DNA from 2 places in the Rhizobium sp. CFBP 13726 genome. Region 1 is predicted to be linked to the other one. Evidence: predicted binding sites of a transcription regulator. Region 1 holds the regulator's gene; the other holds the start of a gene.
The links. The regulator PhoB, encoded in region 1, activates phosphate uptake and scavenging genes when phosphate is short. The targets are predictions, from matches to a motif close to TGTCATNNANCTGTCAT.
Positions count from the first base shown of each region.

Region 2: the regulator PhoB is predicted to act here: its motif matches at 5,288-5,304, upstream of IFT66_RS21600 (NAD-glutamate dehydrogenase).

Region 1 covers NZ_JACYUU010000003.1:375,604-383,129, forward strand. The annotation lists gene pstA (phosphate ABC transporter permease PstA) at 1-747, shown strand, start outside; gene pstB (phosphate ABC transporter ATP-binding protein PstB) at 763-1,578, shown strand; gene phoU (phosphate signaling complex protein PhoU) at 1,630-2,343, shown strand; gene phoB (phosphate regulon transcriptional regulator PhoB) at 2,469-3,152, shown strand; gene IFT66_RS15885 (DMT family transporter) at 3,134-4,048, opposite strand; gene IFT66_RS15890 (ArsR/SmtB family transcription factor) at 4,173-4,961, shown strand; gene IFT66_RS15895 (PACE efflux transporter) at 4,900-5,334, opposite strand; gene IFT66_RS15900 (GcrA family cell cycle regulator) at 5,531-6,070, opposite strand; gene IFT66_RS15905 (aspartate aminotransferase family protein) at 6,522-7,526, shown strand, end outside.
Region 2 covers NZ_JACYUU010000006.1:157,764-165,289, forward strand. The annotation lists gene IFT66_RS21570 (alkaline phosphatase) at 1-1,140, opposite strand, end outside; gene IFT66_RS23790 (hypothetical protein) at 1,298-1,423, shown strand; gene IFT66_RS21580 (aspartate-semialdehyde dehydrogenase) at 1,538-2,572, shown strand; gene IFT66_RS21585 (lytic murein transglycosylase) at 2,775-3,587, shown strand; gene IFT66_RS21590 (carbonic anhydrase) at 3,609-4,283, opposite strand; gene pdxY (pyridoxal kinase PdxY) at 4,352-5,224, opposite strand; gene IFT66_RS21600 (NAD-glutamate dehydrogenase) at 5,401-7,526, shown strand, end outside.

The DNA.
Region 1 (7,526 bases):
AGCGGTGCGCTCGCCAAGGAATTCAACACCGGCATTTTCTTCAACGGCGCGTCCAGCCGTCCGGAAGCAGCCGGCGTCGGCGTCGCTCTGATCGGCTCCTTCTATATGATGCTGATCGTGCTCGTCCTGTCCCTGCCGATCGGCGTCGCAGCCTCGATCTATCTTGAAGAGTTTGCCCCGAAGAACCGGTTCACGGACCTGATCGAGGTCAACATCAACAATCTCGCAGCGGTCCCGTCGATCGTCTACGGTCTGTTGGGTCTCGCGGTCTTCATCAACTTCATGGGCCTGCCGCGCTCGGCCTCGCTCGTCGGCGGCCTGGTGCTGACGCTGATGACGCTGCCGACCATTATCATCGCCACCCGCGCGGCACTGAAAGCAGTACCACCGTCGATCCGTGCTGCAGCGCTCGGGCTCGGTGCCTCGAAGATGCAGACGATTTTCCACCATGTCCTGCCGCTTGCCATGCCCGGTATCCTGACCGGTACGATCATCGGCCTCGCGCACGCCCTCGGCGAAACCGCGCCGCTTCTTTTGATCGGCATGGTCGCCTTCGTGGCAAACTATCCGACCACGCCGATGGATCCGTCGACAGCGCTGCCGGTACAGATCTACATGTGGGCTAACGAGGCGGAACGCGCCTTCGTTGAACGAACCTCGGGAGCGATCATGATCCTGCTCCTGTTCCTGATCTTGATGAATGTTGGCGCAATTCTCTTGCGACGCCGCTTCGAACGGCGTTGGTAGAGGAAGGGGGAAGCAATGAACATGATGTCAGAAGCTGCAGCTGAGAAGGCGCTGGACAAGAAAATGAACGACGTTGCATATAAGATGATCGGCAAGGATGTCTCCGTTTATTACGGTGACAAGCGCGCTCTTTATGACGTGAACCTGAATGTCCGCCAAAATACCGTCACTGCTTTGATCGGTCCGTCTGGCTGCGGCAAGTCCACCTTCCTGCGCACGATGAACCGCATGAACGACACGATCGAGGGTTGCCGCGTCACCGGCAAGATCACGCTCGACGGCGACGATATCTACGACAAGGAAATCGACGTCGTGGAGCTGCGTGCCCGGGTCGGCATGGTGTTCCAAAAGCCGAACCCGTTCCCGAAGTCGATCTACGAGAACATTGCCTACGGTCCCCGCATCCACGGTCTTGCCCGCGGCAAGACGGAAATGGACGCGATCGTCGAGGCAAGCCTGCAGCGCGCCGGCCTCTGGGCAGAAGTCAAGGATCGCCTGCATGAAGGCGGTACCGGCCTTTCCGGCGGTCAGCAGCAGCGCCTTTGCATCGCCCGTGCGATCGCCGTTTCGCCTGAAGTCATTCTGATGGACGAGCCGTGCTCGGCACTCGACCCCATCGCCACGGCCAAGGTCGAGGAACTGATCCACGAACTGCGCGCCAACTACACGATCGTGATCGTCACCCACTCGATGCAGCAGGCGGCCCGCGTTTCGCAGCGCACGGCGATGTTCCATCTCGGCCACCTGGTCGAGGAAAACGATACCGACAAGATGTTCACCAATCCGGATGACCAGCGCACCCAGGATTACATCATGGGCCGCTTCGGCTGATGCGAGCGCAGAACCCGTCAGCCGCAACTGCAGACATCAAGGATCAGACACATGGTTTCGACCCATATTCTCTCGGCCTATGACGAGGAACTGAAATACCTGAACCGCCGGATTTCCGAAATGGGCGGTCTGGCGGAGCAGATGTGCGGTGATGCCGTGCGTGCGCTCGTCAACTCCGACTCGGCGCTGGCCCAGAAGGTCATCTCGGACGACGTCATTCTCGACCACGCCGAGCGCGATATCCAGGACAAGGCGATCGTCACCATCGCCAAGCGTCAGCCGATGGCGGCCGACCTTCGCGAGATCATCGGCACGCTGCGCATTGCAGCTGACCTGGAACGCGTCGGCGACCTTGGTAAGAACACCGCCAAGCGCGTGCTCGCCGTGCAGGGAACAGGCGTCCCGCGCAAGCTCGCCCGTGGTCTGGAGCATCTTTCCGAACTGGCGCTGGTGCAGCTCAAGGACGTTCTTGATGTCTTCGCCAACCGCTCCGCGGAAAAAGCCGAAATCATCCGCCAGCGCGATGAAGAGATTGACGCGATGTACACCTCGCTGTTCCGCGAACTCCTCACCTACATGATGGAGGATCCGCGCAACATCACCACCTGCACCCATCTCCTGTTCTGCGCCAAGAACATCGAGCGCATCGGCGACCACGCGACGAATATCGCCGAGACCATCTACTACATCGCGACCGGCGCACAGCCGGAGGGCGAACGTCCGAAGGACGATACGTCCAACATGCTCGGCTCCGCCGGGACATGATGCAGCTCTCCCGAAATCGCCTGCCGGTTTCGGGACGATAACTGCCAAAACCAATGACCTGAAGCAGCGCGAGCGGATCTGGCGGATCTAAGTGCGGTTCGGGACGAGTGACGGAGCAAGTCGGAATGCAGCCGAAGATCGCAGTCGTGGAAGACGAAGAGGCCCTCAGCGTCCTCCTTCGGTATAACCTGGAGGCCGAGGGTTACGAGGTCGATACCGTGCTTCGCGGTGACGAAGCGGAAATCAGGCTTCAGGAGCGCGTTCCGGATCTTCTCATTCTCGACTGGATGCTGCCGGGCGTTTCAGGCATCGAACTCTGCCGTCGCCTGCGTATGCGGCCGGAGACGGAACGCCTGCCGATCATCATGCTGACGGCGCGCGGCGAAGAAAGCGAGCGCGTTCGTGGGCTTGCCACCGGCGCAGACGACTATGTGGTCAAGCCTTTCTCGACGCCGGAACTGATGGCCCGCGTCAAGGCGATGCTGCGCCGTGCCCGACCCGAAGTGCTGTCGAGCGTCCTCAAATGCGGCGACATCGAACTCGACCGCGAAACCCACCGCGTTCACCGCAAGAGCCGCGAAGTTCGCCTCGGGCCGACAGAGTTTAGACTTCTGGAATTCCTGATGGCGTCGCCCAGCCGCGTCTTTTCGCGCTCGCAGCTGCTCGACGGCGTCTGGGGCCATGACATCTATGTCGACGAGCGTACCGTCGACGTGCATGTAGGGCGCCTCCGGAAGGCGCTCAACTTTTCCAACATGCAGGACGTCATCCGCACGGTCCGCGGTGCCGGCTACTCGATGGAAGCCTGAGCACCGCGTCTCCTAGCCGGCAGCGTCATGGCAATCACGCCGGTCACGACGCAGGCGAGACCGAGCCAGGCTGTCGAGGCAAGCGTTTCGCCGAGAAACACGACGCCGATGCCAACGCCGATCGGCACCCGCAGATAGGCCTGCGCCGTCGTGCCGACGGAGCCGAGCGTCTGGACCAGCCGGAAATAGATGACGAAGGCCAGCGCCGTCGAAAATACCGCCAGCGCCAACAGGGCGAGCATGGAATCGGCGCTGGGCGTCAGCGTCCAGGGCCGATCGACCACGAGGCTCACGGGAATGAGGATGGCCGCCCCTGCAATCAGCGATCCCGCGGCGGGCATCATCGGGTCCAATCCTTTAAAATTCTTGCCGAAGATGGCAGCCGCCGCATAGCAGATCGTCGCCGCCACGATGGCGAGTTGCGCCCAGAGGCTCTCGCCCGAGCCGGCAAGCGCCTCCATGCCGACGATCAGGCATATGCCGACAATGCCTGCGGCAACTCCAAACAGCTTGGCCGCAGAGACGCTTTCATGGCGGGTGATCAGCGCCGTCAACAGAAAGGCGAAGATCGGCGTCGTTGAACTCAAGATGGTGGCAAGGCCCGCATCGGTCGTCTGTTCGGCCCAGGCGATGAGGGTGAAGGGGACCGCGCTGTTGAGGCAGGCCTGAACCGTGAAAAGCTTCCAGGTCTGCCGGTCGGTCGGCAGCTTCAATCCGCGAAGGCGTAGTGCCGCAGCGAGAATGAGCCCGGCGACCAGTGTTCTGACGGCAATAAAGGTGACAGGCGAAATCGTCTCCACACCGACTTTGATCAGCGTGTAGGACGCGCCCCAAAGCGTCGCGAGCGTGAGGAGCAGCAACAGATCCGTTGCCATGCTTGTTTTGGTGTCCGCCATTCCAGTTCCTGTCCCCATGAATGCAATCTCCGCCCCTCTTAGCGGAACCAGGAAAAGAAATGCTTCGACGACGGCCGAACCGTTGACCGCTGACGGCAAAGTTTTCCGGTGCTAGAACTGGATCATGCCCAATATGGTTTCAGGAAATACGATTGCGGAAGTTGCAAGCCTGATCGGCGATGCTGCACGCGCCAACATGCTGTCCGCGCTGATGGGCGGACAGGCGCTGACGGCGGGCGAACTGGCACGCCACGCCGGCGTCACCGCGCAGACCACCAGCGGCCATCTCGGCAAACTGGCGCAGGCTCGCCTGATCGAGGTCGAGAAGCAGGGCAGGCACCGCTATTACCGACTTGCCTCTCCGGAAGTCGCGCACGCGATCCACGCGTTGATGGCAGTCGCCGCGGATGGGCCGAAGCGCCATCATCCTGTCGGCCCGAAAGACGAAGCGTTACGGCTTGCCCGCACCTGTTACGATCACATGGCCGGCCGTCTCGCCATCGCGCTCGCCGATGCCCTAACAGGAAGCGGCTACATGCTGCTCGGCGATGGAGCCGGCCTGATCACCGACGAGGGCAGACGGTTCTTTTGTGATTTCGGGATCGATCTCGAACAGCTGACCCGTTCGAAACGCCCGCTCTGCCGGACATGCCTCGATTGGAGCGAGCGACGGCCGCATCTGGCGGGACAAATGGGTGCGGCGCTGCTGGACCGCGCTCTTGGCGTCGGCTGGATCGGCCGCCGAGAGGAAACCCGGGCTCTGCGGATCACGCGCGCCGGAGAGATCGGGTTTGCCGAGACATTCAGGCTTCCATCGGACTGGCGTATTGCACCGTCCGAAACTCTGATGGTCAGGCGGCTTCCTGGGTCTTCCATTCCGGCAGCGGGAACAGCTTGTCGTAGCCAAGATTGAAGAGATAGGCATAGACCACGTAGAACAGCGCGATCGCGATATCCATTGTCAGCGCATGGAGAAGGGTAATCTGCAGATACCACGCGATAAACGGCATCAGCACGACCAGCAGACCGATTTCGAACAGCACCGCATGAGCAATGCGCAAGGCAGGCGTCTTCAGCGTCGTACCCCGTCGCGCCTGCAGAAAGCGGTCGAAACCCAGATTGTAGAGGTAGTTCCAGCCGGTCGCGACCGTCGCAGACACGACGCCGACAATGCCCATATGTTCGGCCGGCATGTCGAAGACGAAAGCGCCGAGCGGCACCATCATCAGAAGCCCGATGATTTCAAAGCTGATGGCGTGGCGAATACGGTCTCTTATCGAGCGCATGATCTTCCCCTTTAGGTGCGGTTCATGCCGGGTCGTCCCGGCGTTATGCCCATTCAGGGGGAGGTCGTCCTCTCTCGAGGCCGAAATAGGAGCCCAGGGAGTGCGAGGCAAGTTTTTTCAGCGCAAGTCAGCCATGCCGAAAACGCAAAAGGCGGGCCAGAGCCCGCCTTCGATCTTGTTTCCGCAGCCGCCTGACTCAGGACGCGCGGGCAGCCGGACGACGGCGCTCGTGCACTGGCTGGTAGGCAAGCTTCGCGTGATATTTGCAATAGGGCGACGCATCCTGCGCATCGCAACCGCAGAAATGGAAGTCGTCCGTCAGCGGATCGCCGACCGGCCACTTGCATGTGCGCTCGGTGAGATCCGTCAGCGACAGACGGCGCGAGATCGGCACGACGACGCTGCCGGAAGCGGTGTATTTCACCGGCTCCGCGACGTTGACGTCCTGATCTTCCTTGAGGGCGTTTGCACCCACCGTCCGTGCTGCGGGACGGGCTGTGTCGCGTCCGGCAAAGCTCGGCGCGCGCGGAGCTGCGGGCGCTGGGCGCTTGGATGCCGGGCGATTGGCCGACGCCGAACCGCCTGCTTTGGCGCGACCCGGAAGGTTGAGACGGTGCACTTTGCCGATCACGGCATTGCGGCTTACGCCTCCAAGTTGGGCTGCAATCTGGCTGGCGCTGAGACCTTCCGACCATAGTTTTTTAAGTCGCTCGACGCGCTCATCAGTCCAGTTCATGCCGTTCTCCGCCTTTGAACGTTGCTGGCAGACAGAATCCGTTCACCTCTGCGGCGAAATAAATCCGCCGCACCCACGCAATCTATGCTTCGAGGTGACTAGTTCCGCCGCATGCGTTCTAGTAATTGAGGATTAACCTAGTGTGTGGCTGACTCCGTGGCAAGAGTCGCTCGAATCGCCGCGAATCGATTTCGCGGTTTTCCCCAACTTGCTGCCCTCAAGAGTCATTTTTGTCACAGACCGAAATGCCGCAACACAGCATCAGGTTGCATCGCGGCGTATGCCCCGAAAGCCCTATAAAACACCAAGTTTTGTTGACATGGAGGCACTTAGCCATGATAGTGCCCGCGCCGCCCGGTGGGCGGCATTTTTGATTTTTCAGGCCGCATTCCCGGTCTCCGGAGAGGTCTGGAGAGGGGGGTCGGAACCTACCCAGAGGAGTGATGTCGCCATGGCTGAAGCCGCACTTTACGACACGTTTGCCCGGGCACCTTTGCGCTTTGATCGAGGCGAGGGCGTATGGCTTGTGACGGAAGGTGGCGAGCGATATCTGGATTTCGGGGCAGGCGTTGCCGTCACCTCCTGCGGTCATTCCAATCCGCATCTGGTAAACGCGCTGAAGTCGCAGGCCGAGAAGGTCTGGCACCTTTCCAACCTCTACGAGATCCCGGAGCAGGAGCGTCTGGCCCGCCGTCTGGTGGATGCCACCTTCGCGGACAAGGTGTTCTTTACCAATTCCGGCGCCGAAGCGCTTGAGACCGCCATCAAGACGGCGCGTCGCTATCATTTCTCCAAGGGTCATCCGGAGAAATTCCACATCATCACCTTCGAAGGTGCCTTCCACGGCCGGACCATCGCGACGATTGCCGCCGGTGGTCAGGAAAAATACATGGAAGGCTTCGGCCCGAAGGCGCCAGGGTTCGATCAGGTGCCGTTCGGTGATCTCGACGCCCTCAATGCTGCGATCAACGAAAACACCGGCGCGCTGCTGATCGAGCCGATCCAGGGCGAGGGCGGCGTGCGCGTCGTGGACAAGGAATTCCTGCGCGAGCTGCGTCGCATCTGCGACGACCGGGGTCTGCTGCTGATCCTCGACGAAGTGCAGAGCGGGGTTGGCCGCACCGGCCGCTTCTTCGCCCACGAACTGACAGGCATCACGCCTGATATCATGGCTGTTGCCAAGGGCATCGGCGGCGGCTTCCCGTTCGGCGCCTGCCTTGCGACCGCAGAGGCTGCTTCCGGCATGAAGCCCGGCATTCACGGCACGACCTATGGCGGCAATCCGCTCGGCATGGCCTGCGGCAACGCGGTGCTCGACGTCGTGCTGGCCGATGGCTTCCTTGAAAATGTCCGCGATGTCGCGCTCGTGTTCCGCCAGGGACTGGCAAGCCTGAAGGACCGTTTCCCTGACGTGATCGAAGATATCAGAGGCGAAGGCCTGATGCTCGGCATCAAG
Region 2 (7,526 bases), on a different contig from region 1:
GAAGAAGCCGTCCGGGTTCTTCGACAGCGTGTCGAGCGCGACCTTGGTCATGTCGACGAGGCCCGGCTGATCCGGGAACTTCGCCGTCGTGCCCTTTTTCAGGAATTCGCGGTCAAGCGTCGTGTCCATGTTGCCGGTGTGAAACAGGCCGAGGATCTTGCCGGTATTGGTGCCGGCTGCCGTTGCCAGTTCAGCCTTGCTGGTCGCAAGCATGTAGCCGGCATCCTTGAACAGGGCGATATAGTCCTTGTCGTCCTTGCGCTTGGATCCAGGCGTCGCCTGGGGCAGGAAGTAGGCGGAACCGCCGCCGAGCAGGACGTCCGGCTTGACGTCGAACAGCATGCCGTTGATTTCCGCCTTGTCGCCGCGCTTGCGGGTATGGGCGACGACGGCTGCGGGTGTTGCGTCCTGAACTTCTGCGGTCGTGACGATGCCGATCGACTTCTTCGTCTGGCGGCGGACCGCTTCCGCGTATGTTTCAACCTTCGGATCGTCCATCGAGTCAGGCGTGCGATCGGCATAGACGCCGATTGCGTTCACGGCTGTCTTGTGGCCGGTCATATAGGCCGACATCGTGTTGGCGCTGTCGGTGGCGACAGCGTCCGTCGCGGACGTCCCGACAAAGGCTGCCGGCGGGATGTCGTCCATTGCGAGACGACCGTTCGCCTTGCCCTCGGTCATGCCCTTGGCCATGATGCGGGCAGCGGTGCGATGCGCCACGGAAAGACCGTCACCGATCAGGAAGATCACGTTCTTGGCCTTTGGCTGCGCCGCGGTGCCATAAACGTTCCAGGTCACGCTCTTGGTTTCCGAACCAGCAGAGACTTCAACCTTGTAGTCGCCGGCATTCGCGATCGTCAGTGCGCGCAGCACGACGGCGGAACCGAGAACCTTGTCCTTGTTTTTCTCTTCTGCAACGAACTCGACATCCTTGCCGAACACAGACTTGTAGTCCTGGCCGTTGACGGTGATCTTGACGTCCTCAGGCTTTACGACCGAGCTGAACTCGACCTTGAAATCGAATGGAGAGCCTGTCAGGATCGTCGCCCGATCAAGCGGAAAGACGTTCGCGGCGTGGGCGGCTTGCACGCCGCCGGAAAGAATTGTGGTGGCTGCAAAGGCAGCAAGAAGCATACGCATGGAAAACCCCCGTCGTTGCGTCGCATAGAGGTTCGGGGATAGCCCCATGCCATGACAGTGCAATGACAGAAACGTGATAACGGCGCCGAGGTCCGATCGCATCAACCTTGACTCTGCGGCAAAATCTTTTATGAGCAGCTTTGGAAAAGGAGTGTCCATGCTTCGCCGCGACTTTCGCTTTGCTGCGTGCTATGACCTGGCAGTATCTGCCGGGCGGCTGGATGTTGCCCTTTCGGTTTCCGACAAAACCACGGCCAAAACGACGACGAAAATTATCGTCTGACGTCTCTGGCCACCGCTCTCTCCCCGGTACGGCCGGGGACAAGGAACACCGCGTCGCGCGCGACACGGGCTTCCCCCTCAGAAAACCGAGGAGAGACAGAAAGAGAGCAAAGAAATGGGTTTCAAGATCGCAGTCGCCGGTGCAACCGGCAATGTCGGCAGGGAAATGCTGAACATTCTCGCGGAACGTGGTTTTCCGGCTGATGAAGTCGTCGCACTCGCCTCCGCCCGCAGCCAGGGCACGGAAGTTTCCTTCGGCGACAAGACGCTCAAGGTTTCCAACCTCGAGAACCACGATTTCTCCGATACCGACATCTGCCTGATGTCCGCCGGCGGCGATGCCTCCAAGAAGTGGTCGCCGAAGATCGGTGCGCAGGGCTGCGTCGTCATCGACAACTCGTCCGCCTGGCGCTACGATTCGGAAGTGCCGCTGATCGTTCCGGAAGTGAACCCCGACGCCATCGTCGGTTTCTCCAAGAAGAACATCATTGCCAATCCGAACTGCTCGACGGCCCAGCTCGTCGTCGCGCTGAAGCCGCTGCATGACTTTGCCAAGATCAAGCGCGTCGTCGTTTCCACCTACCAGTCGGTGTCCGGTGCCGGCAAGGAAGGCATGGACGAACTCTTCACCCAGACGCGCGCCGTGTTCGTGGCCGATCCGGTCGAATCGAAGAAGTTCACCAAGCGTATTGCCTTCAACGTCATCCCGCATATCGATAGCTTCATGGAAGACGGCTACACGAAGGAAGAGTGGAAGGTTCTGGCCGAGACCAAGAAGATGCTCGACCCGAAGATCCGCGTTACCTGCACGGCAGTGCGCGTTCCGGTCTTTATCGGCCACTCCGAATCCGTCAACATCGAGTTCGAAAACGAGATCACGGCCGATCAGGCCCGCGATATCCTGCGCGAAGCGCCGGGTTGCCTTGTCATCGACAAGCACGAAGACGGCGGTTACATCACGCCTCTCGAATGCGCCGGTGAAGACGCGACCTACATTTCGCGTATCCGCGAAGACGCAACCGTCGAAAACGGACTCAACATCTGGGTCGTCTCCGACAACCTGCGCAAGGGTGCCGCGCTGAACGCGATCCAGATCGCCGAACTTCTGGTCAATCGCGGTCTGATCAAGCCACGCAAGGTTGCTGCTTAATAAGTAACGTACTTTATTAAGCAAATCCGCTTAGAAAGCCCCGTCAGAAATGACGGGGTTTTTTCGATTCGTCTCTCTTCACGAACTATTCATGGGAAGATGAATTGCGATTATCCGCCACTGGGGTCATAAGGCCGAATATAGCGCAATTCTTCCGGAAGCTTTCGGCCAAGCAATCCGGACTTTCGACGGGTTTGACCGCATGATGAAGACTATTCTGGCAGGATTGATCGCAGCAGCAACGCTTGCAACCGCAGCCCCGGCCTTTGCCGCCGCCTGCGGCAATGATGGAGCCGGTTTCGACCGCTGGGTCGCCGATTTCAAGCAGCAGGCACCGTCCAAGGGTATCAGCCCTGCAGTTCTCGACCGCGCCTTTGCTAACGTCGTCTACAACCGCCCGACCATTCGCGCCGACCGCGGCCAGAAAAGCTTCAAGCTTTCCTTCGACGAGTTCATGAAGAAGCGCGGTGGCGCAACGATCATCTCGCGCGGCAAGTCCATGAAGAAATCCAACGCAGCGCTGTTTGCGTCGATTGAGCGCCGCTACGGCGTTCCGGCCGGCCCGATCCTGGCAATCTGGGGCATGGAAACCGGTTTCGGCAATTACATGGGCGACCAGCATACGCTGTCGGCCGTCGCGACGCTTTCCTATGACTGCCGCCGCTCGGCCTACTTTACCGAACAGCTTTACGCTGCCCTGCAGCTCGTTGCCCGCGGTGATCTCAGCACCACTGCAAAGGGTGCAGCGCATGGCGAAATCGGCCAGACGCAGTTCCTGCCGCTCAACGTCATCCGCTACGGCGCTGATGGTGATGGCGACGGCCATATCGACATGGTCCGTTCGCGCGCCGATGCGCTGGCATCGACCGCCAACTTCCTCAAGGGTCATGGCTGGCGTACAGGCGCCGGTTACCAGCAGGGCGAGCCGAATTTCGTCGCCATCCAAGGCTGGAACGCGGCAACCGTCTACCAGCAGGCGATCGCATACATGGGCGCCCAGATCGACGGCGGCTGAGCCGTTACACGGTTGAAATGATCAGGCCGGGCTCTGCTCGGCCTCGATCGCCGGTACACTGATGTCTGGCCGGGTGAAATCGCCCTTCTCGTTCATCACCCACAACTCGCCGGTCGAGATATCGAACCAGGCGCCGTGAATGTCGAGTTCTCCCTTTTCCGTGAGATCGCGGACGAAGGGGAAGGTCTGCAGATTGGCGATCGAATTGCGGATCGACACCCGTTCGAGCGCTGTCTGACGCTCGCTCTGGGTCATCAGGTCGTTGCTCTGGATCTGCGTGGCCGCAGGCCTGACCAAACCCATCCACTTGCCGATGAAATCCCCCTCCGACAGCGGCTTCATGGAAGCGTCGAGCGCTGCCTGGATACCGCCGCAGCGGCCGTGGCCCATGACAACGATATTGCGGATCTCAAGCACCTGCACCGCGTATTCAACCGCAGCCGATGTCCCGTGAAACTGGCTGTCGGGCTCGTAGCGCGGTACCATGTTGGCGACGTTGCGGACCACGAAGAGTTCTCCCGGACCGCAGTCGAAGATCGTCTCGGGCGCCGCGCGACTGTCGCAACAGGCAACCAGGAGCGTATGCGGCTTCTGGCCGGTATCGGCAAGCGCGCGATAGCGCTCCCGCTCGTCGCTGTAGCGACCACTCATGAAGTTACGGTAGCCCGAAAGCAGTTTTTCTGGAAATTCGCTCATGGCTCACGATTATCGTGCAGCCAGACGAGAATCAACGGCCATTGTGTGGATGCGCATGCTGTTTGAGCTTACGGCTTGCGCCTCTTAAGGGGATGCACGAGCCGGCGCATCTGGACCATCGCCATCGGCATCGAGAGGCTGGCGGCATCCATTTCCAGCGTCAGCTCGTTGGCCCCGCGCTTTACCGAACGCGCCAGCACTTCGAACACGCTGGCAGTCGTTGTCTGCAGGGCTTTCTCTTCATCCATGCCGGACATGACGCGGGCGAGAAAAACCGCCGAGAGCAGGTCTCCGAGCCCGTTCGGGGCGTGGTCGATCAGCCGGTGTTCAGCCAGCAGCGCATGATTGCCGGTGAGATAGAGATTGCCTGTACTGCCTGTCATCATCGGCACCGCCGAGGTCACCAGCATCCGCGGCGGCCCGAGCGCGATCGCTGCCTCCATGATCGCATTGTTATCATCGAGCGGTGCACCCGAGAGCCAGGCAAGCTCGTATCGGTTCGGCGTGGCGATGGTGGCAAGCGGCAGAAGCTCGTCGCGGATTGCTTCGGCTGTCGGCTGCGGGATATAGAGCCCGCCGAGATCGCCCATCACGGGATCGCAGACATAGATAAGGTCCGGGTTGTTTCTCCGCAGCGCCTCGATCAGTCGTGCCACGGCGCGCGGCTGCGCGGCATTTCCGAAATACCCGGTCAGCACCGCCTTCACTTCGCCGAGCCATGGCGCCCGGATGAGATCGTCTATAGCCTCGTCGAAATCCGATTCGGGAAACGTCAGGCGCGTCGAAGGACCGTGCCCGGGATGCCAGGGCAGCACGACGGTCGGCATGGCCCAGACGGGATATCCCAGGGTCTCGAGCGCGAAGACGGCGGCCCGGTTACCGACCGAGCCACGGATCACATGGCTGGAAATGACGATGACCGCGCCTGAATTACCCTGCATGATGCTTGCTTTCGACGTTATCGAACCGTTGATCGGATCTCTGTGTCGGCATGTCAACAAGACGTGACACGCCTATGACAAATTCCAGCCGCAAGCACCGGTGAGACACCGCGGCAAAGCATAATGACATTGGCTGCGTTTTATCGCACGTTGAGAAAAAATTTAGGGAGAGACAGATGGCAGGCCGGCAAAACCCGAAGCGGGACAAGCAGATCGAGAAGGCGGGCAAGATTGCGGCCGCTTCCGGCATGGAGGACAATCTCGATCCCTTCCTGATCTTCAGCCGCGCCAGCAGTGACGATCTCGAAAACTACACCCCAGAAATGCTCGCCCTGTGCGCGGGACATGCCGCAAGACGGCTGAAAGCCTGGACGCGAATCAAGGCCGACATCACAATCGAAACCCTTGATGGTGTCGAGCCCGATGGAATGCCGGTTTCGATCATTACGGTGATTGATCGCAACATGCCGTTTCTGTTCGATTCGGTCATGGGTGAAGTGACGACGGCCTATCGCGACCTCACGATGGCCGTCCATCCGATCCTGGTCATCGAACCGGGCAAGCAGCCGACGCTTCACTCGAGCGAGCGACCCGGCGACCCGGCCCATCACGTCAGCCTGATCCAGATCCATGTGCCTCAGCTCAACGACGAGCAAGCCGACGGGCTGGTCGAGCGAATCCGCTTTGTTCTTAACCAGGTGCACCAGGCCATTACCGGCTGGTCCGCGATGCTCGGCGTTCTCAAAGACGCCCAGGCCCAACTCGTCAACGCTAAAAAAGGCAAGAAGGCCGATGCCGACGAGGCGTATGCTTTTCTCGACTGGCTCAGGAACGACAATTTCACCTTCCTCGGCATGCGCGAATACACCTATTCGGGCAAGGGCGCCGATGCCAAGGTGGAGCGCGGCAAGGGCAGGGGCCTCGGCATTCTGTCCGATCCGGATGTGCTCGTCCTGCGTCAGGGCAAGGATCAGGTCACGACGACGCCAGAAATCCTCGAATTTCTCGACGGCCCGGATTTCCTCATCGTCGCCAAGGCCAACGTCAAATCCGTCGTGCACCGTCGCGCCTATATGGATTACGTCGGGGTGAAGCGCTTCGATGAGAAGGGCAATGTGGTCGGCGAACTGCGCATCGTCGGCCTGTTCACCTCCACTGCCTATACCCAGTCCGTCCGCGACGTGCCGCTGCTGCGCGCAAAGATCGCCCGTATTGAAAAGAATTTCGGGTTCGATCCGGAAAGCCATTCGGGCCGCATGCTCGAAAACACGCTGGAATCCTACCCGCGCGACGATCTCTTCCAGATCGATCTCGACGTGCTCTCGAGCTTCTGCGAACAGATCATGGAGCTGAGCGAGAGGCCGCGCGTGCGCGTGCTGCCGCGTATCGACCATTTCGACCGTTTCGTTTCGGTCATCGTCTACGTGCCGCGCGAGGATTATAATTCGATCGTCCGCGAAAAGGTCGGCGCATATCTCTGCGAGATCTTCGACGGCCACGTCTCGGCCTATTACCCGGCCTTCCCGGAAGCCCGCGTTGCCCGCGTCCATATGATCATTGGTCGCAGCGGCGGCAAGACGCCGCGTGTCGCGCAGGCAAAGCTCGAGGAGGCTGTGCGCCTTATCGCGACGCCGTGGGAAGACAGGTTCGCATTGCTTGCGGAAGACAGCCCCCGCCTTTCCGTCACCCGCGCTTTCCAGGAAGCGTTCTCTCCGGAAGAAACCTTTGCCGACCTGCCCGATATTGCCGCCTGCGCTGCCGGCGAGACCATCCGGATCGACTTCTACCGGCGCCCCGGTGACGATGCGAACACAGTTTCGCTAAAGATCTTCCACCGCGACCAGCATCTTTCCCTGTCGCGCCGCGTGCCGCTTCTCGAAAATCTCGGCTTTCACGTGGTCAGCGAGCAGACATTCGAAATCCACGCCGGCCCGCAGGCGGACCTCATCGTCCTGCACGACATGGAACTGCAGCTCGACGGTGCCCGCGAGATCGATCTTGCGCGTGAGGGACAGCGGCTCGAAGACGCATTCCTCAGGGCGTTCGAGGGACTGATCGACAATGACGGCTTCAACCGCCTCGTTCTCCTTGCGGGTCTTTCCGCCCGCGAAGTGACCGTGCTGCGCGCCTATGCCCGCTATCTGCGCCAGGCCGGCATCGTCTACTCGCAGACCTATATTGCCGATACGCTCAACAAGTATCCGGAAATTTCCGCCGCCGTCTTCCGCCTGTTCCGCGACGGGTTCGATCCGAAGATTGCCGAAAAAGCCCGCATCAAGAAGCTGACCGAGCTGCACGAGAC